Regions from separate parts of the Priestia sp. YIM B13490 genome, predicted to be linked through region 2. Evidence: riboswitches for the same ligand, from Rfam matches in the RefSeq annotation. Region 2 holds a riboswitch; each other region holds the start of a gene.
What was found. Region 2 has a riboswitch for cobalamin ahead of metE (5-methyltetrahydropteroyltriglutamate--homocysteine S-methyltransferase). Riboswitches for the same ligand answer to the same signal wherever they lie in the genome.

Region 1: it holds a riboswitch for cobalamin, as region 2 does, so the genes downstream of both, ACFX4R_RS13985 ((2Fe-2S) ferredoxin domain-containing protein) here and metE (5-methyltetrahydropteroyltriglutamate--homocysteine S-methyltransferase) in region 2, are expected to answer to the same signal.
Region 3: it holds a riboswitch for cobalamin, as region 2 does, so the genes downstream of both, ACFX4R_RS10755 (ABC transporter substrate-binding protein) here and metE (5-methyltetrahydropteroyltriglutamate--homocysteine S-methyltransferase) in region 2, are expected to answer to the same signal.
Region 4: it holds a riboswitch for cobalamin, as region 2 does, so the genes downstream of both, nikA (nickel ABC transporter substrate-binding protein) here and metE (5-methyltetrahydropteroyltriglutamate--homocysteine S-methyltransferase) in region 2, are expected to answer to the same signal.

Annotation. Positions count from the first base shown of each region.
Region 1 is NZ_JBHZOT010000003.1:789,630-793,845, reverse strand. It holds gene ACFX4R_RS13995 (M42 family metallopeptidase) at 29-1,066, shown strand; gene ACFX4R_RS13990 (hypothetical protein) at 1,417-1,575, shown strand; cobalamin riboswitch at 1,722-1,900, shown strand; cobalamin riboswitch at 2,019-2,198, shown strand; gene ACFX4R_RS13985 ((2Fe-2S) ferredoxin domain-containing protein) at 2,300-2,680, shown strand; gene cobJ (precorrin-3B C(17)-methyltransferase) at 2,694-4,216, shown strand, end outside.
Region 2 is NZ_JBHZOT010000001.1:506,734-510,949, reverse strand. It holds gene metE (5-methyltetrahydropteroyltriglutamate--homocysteine S-methyltransferase) at 1-1,886, opposite strand, end outside; cobalamin riboswitch at 2,037-2,225, opposite strand; SAM riboswitch class I at 2,305-2,415, opposite strand; gene ACFX4R_RS02795 (hypothetical protein) at 2,496-2,747, opposite strand; gene ACFX4R_RS02790 (metallophosphoesterase family protein) at 3,277-4,152, opposite strand.
Region 3 is NZ_JBHZOT010000003.1:170,751-174,966, reverse strand. It holds gene ACFX4R_RS10760 (adenosylcobinamide amidohydrolase) at 1-416, opposite strand, end outside; gene ACFX4R_RS10755 (ABC transporter substrate-binding protein) at 505-1,464, opposite strand; cobalamin riboswitch at 1,723-1,855, opposite strand; gene ACFX4R_RS10750 (thioredoxin family protein) at 1,947-2,261, opposite strand; gene ACFX4R_RS10745 (YpjP family protein) at 2,450-3,052, opposite strand; gene ACFX4R_RS10740 (class I SAM-dependent methyltransferase) at 3,436-4,212, opposite strand.
Region 4 is NZ_JBHZOT010000009.1:34,742-38,957, forward strand. It holds gene ftsZ (cell division protein FtsZ) at 291-1,295, shown strand; cobalamin riboswitch at 1,298-1,487, shown strand; gene nikA (nickel ABC transporter substrate-binding protein) at 1,632-3,173, shown strand; gene ACFX4R_RS22470 (GNAT family N-acetyltransferase) at 3,245-3,772, shown strand; gene ACFX4R_RS22475 (CitMHS family transporter) at 4,084-4,216, opposite strand, start outside.

The DNA.
Region 1 (4,216 bases), on a different contig from region 2:
AGAAATGAGAGACAAAGGAAGTGTCATAATGACGGAAACTGTTCAGTTAATTAAAAAGCTTGTTTCGATTCCCAGTCCTTCTGGAAATACAGAAAAGGTAATTTCATTTGTCGAAGACTATATAAAAGAGCTAAATATTCAAACGTACCGCAATCGAAAAGGAGGCTTAGTCGCTACTATTCCCGGTAAAGATACAGATCACCACCGCATGCTGACGGCTCATGTCGATACATTAGGTGCTATGGTAAAAGAAATCAAACCGAGTGGACGTCTGAAAATCGACTTGATTGGAGGGTTTCGCTACAATTCTATTGAAGGAGAATATTGTGAAATTGAAACTTCATCAGGAGAAGTATTTACAGGAACCATCCTTATGCATCAAACATCTGTTCATGTGTATAAAGATGCAGGGAAAGCTGAGCGAAATCAAGAAAATATAGAAATTCGACTGGATGAAAAAGTACATAGCGCAGAAGATGTTCGCAGCCTTGGAATTGAAGTAGGCGACTTTGTTTCGTTTGATCCTCGTGTAGAAATAACAAAAAGCGGTTTTATTAAATCTCGTCATCTCGATGATAAAGCAAGCGTAGCTTTATTGCTCCAGCTCATAAAAACAATTCAAGAAGAACAGATCGAACTGCCATACACTACGCATTTTCTCATTTCAAATAATGAAGAAATTGGATACGGAGGGAATTCGAACATTACGCCTCAAACAGTAGAATACTTAGCGGTTGATATGGGTGCTATGGGAGATGGACAATCTACCGATGAATACACCGTGTCTATTTGTGTAAAAGATTCAAGCGGCCCATATCATTACGGTTTGAGAAAGCATTTGGTGGAGCTAGCTAAGCAGCATGATATTCAGTACAAATTAGATATTTATCCGTTTTACGGATCAGATGCTTCTGCTGCTATTCGTGCCGGACACGATATCGTACACGGCTTAATTGGTCCAGGAATTGATTCTTCTCATGCGTTTGAGAGAACGCATCAAGATTCATTAAACCATACGTATAAGCTTCTTTATCACTATGTGCAGTCGAACATGGTTCTGCTTTAAGAAAGCAATATTTAATTAGTGTATTTTTATGCAAAATAAAGAGCAGGACGGGATTGTGATGTCTGTACTTTCCTTTCCTAAAAAAGAAGCCGGCTGTCCGGCTTCTTTTTTTAATAAATACTATATATTTTTTACTGGTGAAGCAACAGTTGGTTAAAAAAGCACCTTTTTAAAGAGGTATAATATTGCTTAAACCTTTTGTACATTTTGTTCATTTACAGAAGTTAAAATGTTTTTAAATTTTTAAAAGTTTCTTGTGACAAGTTTTGTAGAATGGGTTTTCAAAAGGAAATGGTTTCGGCATAATGTGGATATAGCGATCACTACAATAATCGGAGGCGAATCTTTTCATGTGGGTACTGACGGTATATGCTGGAAAAGAAATGAAAATGTTTGAATTTGAAACTGAAAAGCAGGCGAGAGAAGCTTTTGCCAAAACAAATGGCTGTAAAGTTCTTTCAGAAGTGGTGTATTATAATGATCCTCATTTAACATTAGTAGCTATATAATGAAAAAACAAGAGCTGACTTTATGCTCTTGTTTTTTTATAGGTGCTTGTATCTTCCGAAAAGAATAGAGTTGAAATAAAAAAAAATGTACGCTATGATATGGTAGTTACTTCTATTATTCTGATAGTTTAAAAGGTTCATATATATCAAACAGCAACAGTAAAGATGCCAAGAAGGCTTAATAGGGAAACTGGTGAAAGACCAGTACTGCCCCCGCAACTGTAAGTGTGGACGAACGAGTATAACCACTGTGAAAAAATCACGGGAAGGTTCTCAAGTAGAATGATACACAAGTCAGGAGACCTGTCTTTATTGTGAAGTTTCTATTTCTCCGGGGAGCGGGAAGGGAAACGTTGGCTTAAAGTGGCATTCGTGTACACTCTTATTCTGACGTTTTACCCGCTCGCATATTAGCGAAGCGGGTTTTTCTCGTATCGAAAAACTACATATCGTGCAAAAAAGGTGCGCAATGTTCACATTGCGTTAAATGGGAAGTCTGGTGTGAAGCCAGCGCGGTACCCGCCACTGTGAAGAGGAGCTGATTGCATATGCCACTGTATTTGGGAAGGCGCAATCAAGTGATGAATCGAAGTCAGGAAACCAGCCTTTTTCTAATGCGAAGCTTACCCTACGGGATATAGGTGGAAGTGCAAAAACTTAGTTTGAATTTTCTGCGCCTCTATCATTGATAGAGGCGCTTTTTTTAGTAAAGGAGCGAATGAGTGTGACGACGTGGAACTTAAACGGAACAAAACATCACGTATTGATTTGTAATGGAAGCAGCTGTATGAGAAAAGGTGGAGAAGAAGCCACACAAGCTATTCGAAATAAAGTGACGGAACTGGATTTGGATGAAACGGTTCATACAACGCGTACGCGCTGTAACGGACGATGCAAAGATGCTCCTGTAGCTATCGTCTATCCTTCAGGAGATTGGTACAAGCAGGTCACTGAAACCGTGGCTCACCGGATTGTCGAAGAGCATTTAGCAGGAGGCTGCAGTGTAAAGGAATCGCTTATTTATGAATATGATCAAAATGGTTTCGTTTCTCCGGAAAACAGTGACTCCATAGAAGGAATTGACAAAGTAAAAAGTAACGCATAAAGGAGGAGCTAGCATGAAAGGTAAACTGTTAGTTATTGGATTTGGGCCGGGGAGCTTTGAACATATTACACAGCGAGCAAGAGAAGCCATTCAAGAAAGTGATATGATCATCGGTTACAAAACCTATGTGGAATTAATTCAAGGACTGTTAACGAATCAGCAAATTATTAGTACGGGAATGACCGAAGAAGTAAGCCGTGCACAGGAAGCTGTAAAGCAAGCCGAAGCAGGAAAAACCGTAGCTGTCATTTCGAGCGGAGATGCAGGAGTATACGGAATGGCAGGCCTTGTATATGAAGTGTTGATTGAAAAAGGCTGGAAAAAAGAAACGGGCGTAGAGCTGGAAGTAATTCCTGGCATTTCGGCTATCAATTCATGCGCATCTCTCCTTGGAGCGCCCGTGATGCACGATGCTTGTACGATTAGTTTAAGTGACCACCTTACGCCGTGGGATCTAATCGAAAAAAGAATTGAAGCAGCTGCACAAGCAGATTTTGTAGTGGCTTTTTACAACCCAAAGAGCGGAAGACGAACAAGACAAATTGTTGAAGCGCAAAGGATTCTATTAAAGTACCGTTCTCCTGATACGCCTGTTGGTCTTGTGAAAAGCGCTTATCGTGACCGTGAAGAAGTCGTAATGACTAACTTAAAAGACATGTTAAACCATGAAATAGGCATGCTGACTACCGTTGTTGTCGGAAATTCATCTACGTTCTTTTACGACGATTTAATGATTACACCGCGCGGGTATCAGCGGAAATATACCCTCAACCAAACGGAGCAGCCGCTAAGACCGCATCAGCGACTTCGAAAAGAAGCAGAACCATGGGCTCTCGATCAAGAAGAGACTGTAGAGCAAACAGCTTCAGCAATTGAAGCAGTTCAGACCAAACCAGAAGAAACAGCAACTTCACGAGCTCTTGCAGAAGAAGCGCTTCAAGCAATTTTAGGTGAAACCACTTCTGGGGTCGTACACCAGCCAATACAGTCAATTTTCGAAGTCGCGGTTAGTCCAGGACTTGCCAATAAGAAATTCACGCCTGTTCAAATGACAACACTAGCAGAAGTTGTTGGTGAAAAAGGTACGATGGAGTATACACCTGACCATCAAATCAAACTTCAAATTCCAACAGCCCAGCCAGATGTGATTATTAAAAAGCTCCAAGCAGCTTCCTTTTTACTATCTCCGGTCGGAGACGTGTTCACAATTAAAGCGTGTGATTTTTGTGATGGAGAAAAAAGCGATGCTATTCCACATACGGAAGAATTACAAAAACGCCTCGGGGGAATGGACATGCCAAAAGAGCTGAAGCTTGGTATTAATGGATGCGGTATGGCCTGTTATGGCGCAGTTCAAGAAGATATCGGCATTGTCTATAGAAAAGGTGCGTTTGATTTATTTTTAGGAGCTAAAACGGTTGGACGAAATGCGCATTCAGGTCAAATTGTGGCGGAAGGCATAGCACCCGATGACATTGTTGAAATAGTGGAGAACATTGTCCATGAATATAAAGAAAAAGGTCATCCTAATGAGCG
Region 2 (4,216 bases):
TACACCGCAGCATTTAAGTAGCTGTCCCAGTTTTCTCGTTTTAACGGCAGTCCTTCACGCAGCGCCGGTTCATCTACTTGAATCATTGAAATGCCCTGACTTTCAAGTGCTTCTACTTCTTTTCTAAGAGCAAGCGCAATTTGATTTGCGACGTCGTAGCGCGGGATATCATCACGCACAAACGACCAGTTTAAAATCGTAATCGGACCCGTCAGCATTCCTTTAACCGGCTTATTTGTTAGAGACTGTGCGTAGACCGTTTCTTTGATCGTCATCGCCTGCTCATACGATACATCTCCGTAAATAAGCGGCGGCTTCACGCAGCGAGAACCGTAAGATTGCACCCAGCCAAACTTCGTAAACTGAAAGCCTCCTAATTTCTCACCGAAGTATTCGACCATATCCGTACGCTCAAACTCTCCGTGCACAAGGACATCTAAGCCGATGTTTTCTTGAATTTCAATCCATTTTTTTATTTCCTCGTTAATGTACGCTTCATATGCTTCATCGCTTAACTCGCCTTTACGCCATTTTAGACGCTCTTTTCGCACTTCTTTTGTTTGCGGAAAGCTTCCAATCGTGGTCGTTGGAAGAAGCGGCAGTTGAAACGCTTCTTGCTGAACGCGCTGACGTACGTCAAACGGCGCTTGTCGCTCTGCTTTATAGCTGTGCAGCTGCTTCAGCTCTTTTTGCACATCTTGACAATTTCGAAAAGATGATCCATTTAATGCTTGAATTGCCTGCTTGCTTACGCTTATTTCTTCTTCTATTGCTTCTTTTCCTTGCTGCACCGCTTTTGTTAACAGCGTAATTTCCTTTAGCTTTTCATCTGCAAAAGAGAGCGCATTTTTCAATACTGGATCAATCGTCTCTTCATTTTTCACCGTGACAGGAACATGTAGCAGACTTGATGAAGGCTGAAGAATCAAACGGTCTTTTGATACGGCTTCTTCAATTTCACTGATCGTTAAAAGCTGCTCGTCCAAATTTTCACGCCAAATGTTTCGTCCGTCAATCACTCCTGCTGCCAGCACTTTATCAGTTGGAAAACCATATTTATTAAGGGCAGTGAGATTTTCGCCTCGGTCATGCACAAAGTCTAAACCAATTCCTTCAACAGGAAGAGACACGACTTCTTTATAGTAATCAACGCTGTCAAAATACGTTTGTAAAATGACTTTTACATTCGGTGCTGCTTCCTTCAAAGCTTGATAGACTTCTTTGTAAAGCGCCAGGTCTTCTTTTGATAGCGTTGTAGCTAAAACCGGCTCATCTATTTGTACCCACTCTACTCCTTCTGCTTGCAGCTCCGCTAAGATAGTTGCATAAAGCGGAACAAATTGTTCAACTACTTCTTTAAACTCACTTTTTTTATATCCTTTTGACAGCTTCACAAATGTTACTGGACCTAAAACAACGGGCTTGCCTTCAATATTCAGCTTCTGTTTTGCTTCTTTGTAAAATTGAAGCGGGCGATTTTCTACAAGTGCCGGCGTACATTCCTCAAGCTCTGGTACGATATAGTGATAATTTGTGTTAAACCATTTTGTCATCGTAGAAGCTACCGCACCTTTTGTTCCTCGCGCGATGTCAAAATACGTTTCAAGCGATACCGCTCCCCCATCATAATCAAAGCGCTTTGGCACTAGACCGAACATAGCGGCTGTATCTAACACGTGATCGTATAAGCTAAAATCGCCGACTGGAATCAATTCAATTCCTGCGTCACGCTGTTTTTTTAAATGCCCTAGACGAAGAGATTCAATTTCCTGCAGAAAGATATCTTTCTCTAGTTTTCCTGCCCAAAACTGCTCAAGCGCTTTTTTCCATTCTCGTTTTTCACCAATTCTTGGATAACCTAAGTTTGAACTTTTTACACTGCTCATTTTTTCCACTCCCTGTATATTTTTTTATCGGTAAACTAAAAAATCTCTCTTTTCGAAATGAAAAGAGAGATGATACGCATACTTAACTAAAGTTGAGATAGCCTGTTTTTCTCAACACGTATTCCTCACTCCTCTCTATATCCCGTAGAGCTTAAGTGCATACAACAGGCAGGTCTCCTGACTTAGGTTCATCGCTTCTTATCCCTTCCCATTTCAACATGAAACAGTGGTTAATAAGTTGCTCCCCATTACAGTGGCGGGACCGCGCCGGCTTTTCACCGGTCTTCCCTTTTAAGCTGCGTACATTCGTTACACAGCACCTGATGCATTTTTATAAAATTGTTCATTCAAAACATATTCACATAAAATAAAAAGCCTCTCTATCACGAATAGAGAGGCATAGTATCTATGAAATCCTCTCTTATTTTTCAAAGCTGTACGCTTTGCAGGATGTAGCACCTTTTCAACAAGAATGTTAAATGGTTGCCGGGCTTCACAGGGCCAGTCCCTCCGCCTCTCTCAATAAGAGTTTTAATTGTTTATAATATTTTGAATGTAGAGTCATCTTAACACCTTACATTTATGCTGTCAAAAGAAATTTCAAAAAAATTAGTTTTTAGGAGGCGCTGACGCTAACTTTTGCCTTAACAATTTGTAATCATCTTTTCGGTGCGTTTCGATTAAATCTTTTGCCCCTTGGTGATATCCTGACGAATAAATGTACTCTACCGCTGTTTCGATAAGCTTTCTTTTTTCTTCGGCACACTCCCGGTCCATTAAGGGGAACAGTCTACCTAAAAGGTCATTTAAATCTTCCTTGATAAAACGATCAAGTCCTTCTTGCATCTTTTCGTTTGCCATGATTGCTCCTCCATTTGCTGTGTATGTTCTAAGCCTCTATAAACAGGCATTTCACTGTAAATTTTAAGATAAAGTTAAGTCATTAAACAGTATATCAAGTGAATGTTTTTCTTTAATTACATATGTAATACAAATATATGACAAATATAGAGAATATATCATCATTCATTATCTATTATAACGTTTGACTGAGCCTTCTGCTACAAGGTTTCGTTAAGAGTTATGCACATTTTTCCAAAAGAGGTTGAGACATAACCAAATGAATCCACTCTAAAGGCAAATGGAATACATGAGCTGAATCGCTTGTGACACCGCAGTTGATTTCCGTACAAGACTTCGCTTCCCGCAGGAGTCTTCGTCTTGTCCTCCAATCACCTGCTAGAAAGACCTATACACATGAAACCTACGTTTGCCTTAACAAAAAAACGAACCACTAATCACACATCTTGATCGATGATTCGTTTCACTTCGTCTAAAACCCTTTTGTTCCAGCCTCTTTTTTTGAACCTAGCTTTCTACTTTCTTGTTTTTACAAACAATTTCTTCGAGGTCGTCCAAAATCCTTCCAAAGAAGAGGACCTAAAATGTCGTACCTGCTTACAAAAAATTCCGTAAAATTATAATTATTTAAAATTAAAGGCGGCTCAAAATCAAGGGGAGCGCCGGCGCCTCCTGACAATACAAAATCAGTGCCTCTTCCAAGCGTAAACGACCCGTTTCTGTTTTTTCTAATAAACTGCTCGTCATACGCATGCACGTGGCTGACTAACACTTTTTTCACGCGGTGTTCTTGAATTAAATCAAAAAATTCTTGACTTTGAGGAGTCGTTACAGGAAACCCTTCAAGATTTGACCACCGGCCAATATTTGGCTGCGCATGCATAGCTACAACGGTATTACGAGGAGCATCCTCTAGCTGCTGCTCTAAATAATTCAGCTCTCTATCTGTAAATCCATATATTTTATTCTTGGGACTGATGACATTATTTAATGCGATGCACCGGAAGTTGAAGACAGGAATATCAATGACCCAGTGTACTTTTCCGATAGTGGCTCTGAAGTTTTCGAGATTGCTTTCATCAAGGTACAGTTCATCATGATTCCCTACGCATACAAACATAGGAATGTTCGGGGCGATTTTTTCAACAACCTTAACAAAGTGCTCCAAATACTCTTTTTTCCCTGTATAGACGGTGTCTCCCCCATGAATAATAAACAGCGGGTTCAATTCCACCGCCTTTTTTAACACAAGCTCAAATTCACCGCTCATCGTGAAACAATTATCGTTTGGTCCGTCACCTCTGCTGTCTCCCATAAAAACAAAGTTAAATGGATCTCTCGGATTTAATTGTTTAATTCTTTGCTTTAATAACTTTTCAGAACGTTCATGAAGCGTCAAATTCATCAACTAGTTAATCCCCCTATTAATAAATAAATTTAGTTAAAAGTAAACAAGCTTACTTATTTAT
Region 3 (4,216 bases), on a different contig from region 2:
GTTTTTGTTTTAGCTTCTGTGGCCGCAATAAAAAGCTGTAAAAACGCTGCATCCGTAAGCGTACCTTCCACGAAAAAAAACATATTAATTGTACCAGGAGAGGAATAGAACGGGACAGCTTCGTCAGCTGTAATATCTACTGCGTTTCCTATTCCAGCCGTTATCACGGAAGCTACTCTTACTCCGTAGCCTTCATAACAGTAAACCGCTCTTTCTTTTAACCACACGGCTGTCATCAACCCTACGATTTGCTCATGGCGCACATTTTCTTTCATCAAATATTGCTCATACTCCAAAGAAGGAGTATCTGAATAATAGTCTTTGTGAACAAATCGATTGTAAAAGGTGTCCGTTTCCGTAATGCCTGTTCCTAAAACCCCTGAGCTGTATGTTTTATAAGAAGTCTCGGTTTTCATGATTAAAAGCTCAGGCCTTTCTTCAATTTTAAGATGTGAAAAGGGACCAATCCCCTTTTCAATTCGAACTGGAATATGGTCCCTCTTCTTATTTATTGTACACCTCAGGGTATACTGCTTTTGCTAAGTCCTCTAAGCCATCTACAATACGAGGTCCTAAGCGATTGATTTTGTTTTGATCAACCTTCTCGATGTTACCCTCTTTTACAGCAGTCATGCTGCTCCAAGCGGGACGCTTCATAATCTCATTTTTGTCTGCATCATACGTTGCGATAATAACGTCAGGGTTTAACTTAACAACTTGCTCTTCAGAAAACTTAACCCAACCCTTTTCACTAGCTGCTACGTTATCAGCACCGATCATAGTAAGCATTTCGTTCATGAACGTACCTTTTCCTGTTGTATAAATCTCAGGAGCTCCTGATACCTCTATCCATACTTTTTTACGATCTTCTTTTGAAATCGTTTTTGCTTTTTTCTCAATTGAAGCTACTTTTTCTTTCATGTCTTTAATTGTTTGATTAGCTTCTTTTGTTTTACCTGTTAATTTACCGATTTGCGTAATAGAATCATAAACCGTATCAAACGTTGTTGAATCTTTTACAACAAATACCGGAATACCCGCACTTTCAATTTGTTTAAATACTTCATCCGAAACGCCCATACTTGAAGCGTGTGCCAGCACTAAATCAGGATTTAAAGCAATAACTTTTTCCGCATTAACGTTCATATCTCCTACCTGCGCTTTTTTCTTTACGCTTTTAGGATAATCATCGTTGCTTGTAACACCGACTAATTCTTTTTCAAGGCCAAGGGCATATACAATCTCCGTATTACTTGGCATTAAGGAAACAATTTTCTTAGGCTGTTTTTTCAACGTAATTTCTTTATCACGCGCGTCTTTTACCTTCACTGGAAATGCAGCTTGTGACGTTTGTGCCGTATCTTGCTTCGTTTTTTTATCACTGTTGCTTTGGCTGCCTGCACCGCATGCAGCAAGTACGATGACTAACAGTGCAATAATGGAATACGAAAGCCATTTTTTCATCTAAATACTCCCCCTATATATTGTTCATTGTGAATACGAAACCTCCACGTTAAAGAAAAAGCAAATGATCATGCAAAAAGCAGCGCTATCCCGTTTTTCCGCTTTGACTATGTATACTGCTCGCCGGCAGCTTCAAAATAAAAAAGCTTTACTTTCAATTGAAAGCAAAGCAGGTAACGTCAAGATAAGCAGGAAAAGAATCCGTTCACTATACTTGATATGTATGTTCATTACCCTGCTTCACCCTTCCTCGAAGGTTTCACAGCTAACAATAAGGCAGGTCTCCTGACTTACGCACAAAGCGCTTACAGTGGCGGGACCGCGCTGGTTTTTCACCAGACTTCCCTTTTCACTCAATCTTTAAATTGAGACCTTATTGCTTTACGATTATTCACTTGTCCTAGTATACCCCACTCATGGAAAAATGGAAATAGCCATTCTCACAAAAAAAAGCTGCGAGAATGCTCTCGCAGCTTAAGGGATTAAAGAGTTGCTAAAAATTCACGGACCGCTTCAGGCGTTTTAGCATTTGCACTGTGCAAGTGTGCAATTTTTTCACCGTTTTTATATACAAGAAGAGAAGGAATACCCATTACATTGTTTTCAGCAGAAAGTTCTTCAAACTCATCCTTGTCAATTTTAAACCATGCTTTATCTGTATTTTCATCAACGATTTCATCAATGAACATATCCAAACGTTTGCAATCAGGACACCACGTTGTCGTAAAAATCCCAACGCTTAGTGTTTCGTTCTTAATTTGTTCGCGAAATTGTTTTTCTTCCGTAAATTGTTTCATTGTGTTACCTCCAGCATCTATTCGTTCCTTCTCACTATTCTATGGTAAGAAGTCTGACTTCATTATAAACGATTTTTTTATCGTTGTGCTAATGTTTCAGCTTATTTAGACCCTAACGGTTTTAGACGTAAAAAAATGCTAGCTTAAAAAAGCTAACATTTCGAAATCGCAGAATGTTGTGTCTATTATCAGCTAAACCATTTAGGCGGCATGTTTCGGTTCCAATAAATTTTCCCTAAATCATAATGCTTCTGAAAATTATCTGCAGCCGCATGATAGTGAAAATTAAACCAGTATCCATCTTTTGGAGGATTTTCACGCCGTACATGAAATCGTATTAAGTCCTGACCGGTTTCCCGGTCATATACATGGAAAATCTTTTCACCGTAGCCAGCAGCAGGATGCTCGCTTATCTCGAGATTCTGAATTGACTGTTCACGTTCAGTGCCAATGTCGGTCAGCACTTCTTCAATTTTAGGTAACACTGCTTGACGAAATTCATCTTCAATGACAGGTCCAATTTTTGTTCCGAATTTTTCCACTGACTGTTTTTCAGCTGATTCCATTGCATACGTAACAAATGATGAAACGTCTTCATATTTTGGTTCTTCATATGGCAAATGAATATCTTCTATAACAGCTGTGACAGGAGTTGTTTCTCTTACATACCCTGCTTTATGTTGCTTGTCCGCTTTTGCATCATCAACGTATAAATATTCTGGTGGAGTGACAAGCCCAAATGTAAATACTGTAATAAATACAACTAGCATTCTTTTTATCCATCTAGGCATTCGTATCTTTCCTTTCTCATCTTTTCCCATATGGTCTTTTCATATCGTAAAATTCATTGTTATAACTCACTAGGTATTGTAACATACTTATTAATTTTTTACCTATATTTGCTTATTCATTTATGCTGCCTACGGGCATTCGAAGACTTTTTAGTTAGCACCTTCCTTCTTCTGTTTGAGGTTGTCACACCGAGCGGAAACCTATACAAGATATTCCTTTTTTGCTGGATGCTTAAACACAAAAGTATTTTTATGTTCAAAAATATATCATACTTTTATGAACTTTAGATGAAATTCATAAAAAAAACTTCCAAAACTTTTTAATTCCTAAAAGGTTTTGGAAGTCTTTTCAATGATCAGGATTCGTTTTACTTTTTTGTTTATTATTGTATATCAATTGTCCCATAATGAAATTTTGATGTTTTTCGTTTTTGTACGATAAATCCATGTTCTTCAAAACGACTGCTTTTCCAATGATCTTTTAGCACGATCTTTTGTTTGGCTACTCTTTTTGCTTCTTGTATAGCCATTGGCGTTAGCGTAGTATACAGTGCTATTGCTTTAATACCGTTAATTCCATTCGATTCATCAATTTGCTCTTGAAACATAGGATCAAAGTAGACAACATCAAAAGAATTATCTTCACAACACGCCAAAAACGATTCGAAATTTTGATGAACCACGTTTATACGCTTCATTGCATCGTTCAACTCTTGTACGTCACTTTCCCAATTTAAAAGTCCTTGTTTGACTAAATAAGCTACATAGCGGTTGCCTTCTAGTCCGACAACTTTCCCGCTTTTCCCTACCGCTGCGCTCGCCATCATACTATCCGATGCAAGACCAAGTGTACAGTCAAGCACGCTCATTCCTTTTTCCAAACTAGCAGCTTCAATAAACGGATCAGGTTCTCCTCGCAGCCATCTCTTCACTCTAAACATAGCGGAATTTGGATGAAAAAAAATAGGTTCCTCTTCATTTTGGACATGCAATTCTACTCTATTCTTACCGACAACCAGCACGTCTGCAGCTTGAAGATTCTGAAGATCTGCAACGGATTTCTTCTCTCTTACTACAAAAGGTATACTTAAATCAGCGGCTACTTGTTTGGCTTTTACAATCATCTGTTCATTTGTTCGACCAGCAGTCGTAACAATCACTTTC
Region 4 (4,216 bases), on a different contig from region 2:
TCTCTTAGTCACATCTTACTCAAAATTAAATACAGACATCTGTCAAATGAATGATACAATAAGCTTATATGCCATTTTGAGTGGAAAAACCATAAAAGAGTTCGGCGTACTAATTTTAGAACAACAATAAATTTACATAAAGATGTAAAGATTTAAAGGTTAAAAGAGAAGTGTATAAAATCTGTAAAACAAAAGAACAGTTACGCGTTAAACATAGGAGTAAAAGGTTCTTCACGTGTTTTTTCGGATAATAAGAGAAAGTAATTTTGATCATTGAGGAGGAACTTAGAATGTTTGGATTTGATGCAGATGTATCGCCATTAGTGCGAATTAAAGTAATTGGGGTCGGCGGTGGAGGAAATAACACCGTTAACCGTATGATTGAACACGGTGTACAAGGAGTAGAATTTATCGCCGTTAATACGGATGCTCAGGCGCTTAACTTATCTAAAGCAGATGTGAAAATGCAGATTGGTGCGGCCTTAACGCGAGGATTAGGTGCAGGAGCTAATCCAGAAGTGGGAAGAGAAGCAGCCGAAGAAAGCAGAGAACAAATTCAAGAAGTACTGCAAGGCGCAGATATGGTATTCGTAACAGCTGGCATGGGCGGAGGAACCGGTACTGGAGCAGCTCCGGTTATTGCCCAAATTGCCCGTGAACTAAATGCTTTAACAATTGGAGTAGTCACTCGCCCGTTCAAGTTTGAAGGAAACAAACGTACGAAGCAAGCAGTAGGCGGTATTACTGCGATGAATGAATCGGTAGATACCCTTATTGTGATTCCAAACGACCGCTTGCTTGAAATTGTCGATAAAAAGACGCCTATGCTTGAAGCATTCCGTGAAGCAGATAATGTTCTTCGCCAAGGTATTCAAGGTATTTCAGATTTAATCGCTGTTCCGGGGCTGATTAACCTTGACTTTGCTGATGTAAAAACAATCATGTCTAATCAAGGATTTGCGCTTATGGGTATCGGACGAGCTTCTGGATCAGACCGGGCAATTGAAGCAGCGAAAAAAGCGATTTCTAGTCCGCTGCTAGATGCATCGATTGATGGAGCAAGAGGCGTGCTGTTGAACATTACGAGCGGCAGCAGCCTGAGTCTTTACGAAGTACAGGAAGCAGCAGATATTGTCACGTCTGCTTCTGATCAGGACTTAAATATGATTTTTGGGTCCGTGATTAATGAAGATTTAAAGGACGAAATGATGGTAACCGTTATTGCCACTGGATTTGATGATGAAGATGTTTCACCATCAGCTTCTACTTCTAGAGTTTCAAGAGCACGCTACTAAATTAAATAACCAGTTTTTATGGTGGCAATTGTTTTTCAATTGCCTTAAAAGGGAATCGGGTGCAAATCCGGAGCGGTCCCGCCACTGTAACAAGGAGCCTTATGTCAAAAAGCCACTGTCTATTTAGAGACGGGAAGGCGGTATAAGGCAATGACTTGAAGCCAGGAGACCTGCCATAAATCGCAGCACACAATAACCTACGAGGATAGGGAGGTGTTTTGGCAGAATCAAAAATAAGATAAACAAGGGATACGTTTATCTGAATTTGTTTTGAAGACAAGCACTTCTTTTTAGAAGTGCTTTTTTTGTGTATTAAAATAGAAGGTGGAAAAATCAATGATAAATAATAAAAAACTCGTATCTATGATATTTCTTGTGTTACTTTGCCTCACTGCTTGCGCTCCTAATGAAGAGAGCATAAGTATAAAAGAAAGAAAGAAAACGGATAAAAGTGTGACGTTTTTATTTAATTTTACATCTGCAACGCTTGATCCTCATACGGATGATAATTATACAGCAGTTCGTGCGGGAGTAGGGGAGACGCTTGTTAAAATCAGCAATGATTTAAAAATAAAGCCCTGGCTTGCTGAAAAGTGGAAAACGGAAGATAACGGTCTTACGTGGACATTTACGATAAGAAAGAATATTACGTTTCAAAATGGTAAAGCGCTAGATGCAAATGCCGTTAAGTCTTCTCTTCAAAGAACGATAGATCAAAGTTATGCGATGAAAAACGCTTTAAATATTAAAGAAATCAAAGCGAACGGTCATGCGCTGACAATTACATTAAAAGAACCAATGCCTAAATTTCCTTCTGAGTTAGTGCATCCAAACACAGCTATTATAGATGTTGATGTTTCTAATATAGCTAAGAAGCCTATTGGCACAGGTCCATTTCAAGTTTTGACTTTCGATCAAGGAAATCAAGTGAAGTTAGAAAGATATGAACATTATTGGAATGGGAAAGTAAAATTGAAAAATGCGATCTTTGCATTTAACGAAGATGCTAATGCGCGAGTTGCGGCTCTTCAGTCCGGAACAGCCGATATTATTTATCGCCCGCCTTTAGAAAGTTTGGGCACTTTACAAACAGATCCGTCTTTTAAGGTAAGTGGAGTACCCAGTGTGCGTACACATTTATTACTTTATAATCAAACCAATGACGCATTAAAAGACGAAAATGTAAGAAAAGCTATCGATACCTTACTGAACCGAAAAGAAATTGTCAGCAGCATCATGAACAATCAAGCGGCAGCAGCTCGAGGTCCATTTTTATCCCAATTTCCTTTTGCTGATAATAATGCTAATGAGCAAAGAGGTATGCCATCTGCTAAAAAATATTTAGAGAAAGCAGGCTATCAAATTAAAAATGGCAAAACAATCAAAAATGGAAAGCCATTATCGCTCTCTCTTGTCACATACAGCTCTCTGCCAGAACTTCCTTTGATTGCTCAGCTTATACAGTCTAATGCGAAAGAGTTAGGAATTACTATTAAGATTCATCTCGTTGAGGACAGCGATGAATATGTAATGGCAAAAGACGATTGGGATTTAGCACTGTACAGTCTTATCACTGCACCTAGAGGAGATGCAAGCTATTATTTAAGTACGAACTATTTGCCGGGCGGTGGTTTAAATGCCAGCCGGATTGATGATGAGAAGCTAACAAAAATGATTCAGCAGTTAAATTTAACCGTAGATGACGCAAAGCGAGATCAGTTAGCTAAGCAAGCAACCGCTTTGATTAATGCAGAAATGCTGACGTCATCGATTGTACATCCAAACATTGTTGTTGCTTATAATCAAAAGGTGAAAAACTGGACCACAAATCCAAGCGAGTATTATATGCTGACTCAGCATTTAGACGTAACGCCATAGTCAATATTGTGTTGTTCCTATAGGAAAAAGAGAAAGTATACAATGATAGATCAAAGGATGTGACAGTAAACGTGCAAGAAGTACCAATGTATCAAATTAAAGAAGTAAAAGAAAAGGATGCTGAAGTGATTCAGTTTGTCATGAATATGCGGAATGAGCTATTTCCTATGATGGAAAAAAATCAGCTTCCTGTGGATTTGCTTCATTTTAATGAATATTATGTTCAAGCGAAAGGCGCTGCTTTTTTTGCAGCTGTCACGGAAAATCAACAAGTAATTGGAACAATTGGTTTATACGCTTACGATGGAAGGTTTCATGCATTAAAAAAGCGATATGAACATAAAACTGCAGCCGAGATTGTAAAATGCTATGTCGATCCAGCATACCGGCGTCTAGGCATTGGACAGCAGCTGTTAAAGGCAGTGGAACAATTTGCTCAAAGTCATTTTTATGACACGTTGTATCTGCATACTCATCCTTTTTTACCGGGGGCTATTCCATTCTGGACTTCACAAGATTTTATCGAAAGGCTTGCTGAACAGGATGAGCCATGGAATACGCTGCACATGGACAGAAAAATACAACCGGTCGTAATGTAACGATATTATACAGTAATTACCATAGAATCTAGATAAGAGCTCATGCTATAATGAGCGTACTTACATTTATAGCCTGTAGGGCAAGTCCTTACAGAAAAGAACCGCGTTTCGAATTGGCTGAAACGTGGTTTTTTTCTACGAAAAACAAATAACAAAATATTTTTAAAAATATCTATGAAATCGCTTTCAAAATAATGAAATATATTATATAATTACTAATGTTGTGTTGTACTTTGTTAGTGTTAAATCAATATCCTACATGTGTGAGCCGATTGCCTTATGGTAGTCGGCTTCCTTTTTTATGGTAGAGTCTAAAAGGAAATAGCATTCGTTAAAATGGCTGTAATTGTCATCACAATAGTTGTTCCAAAGGCCCACTTGAAAAGAAACTTTTGATGCTCCCCGAAATCTACTTCAACCAGCCCAATCAGAATGAAAGTAGCG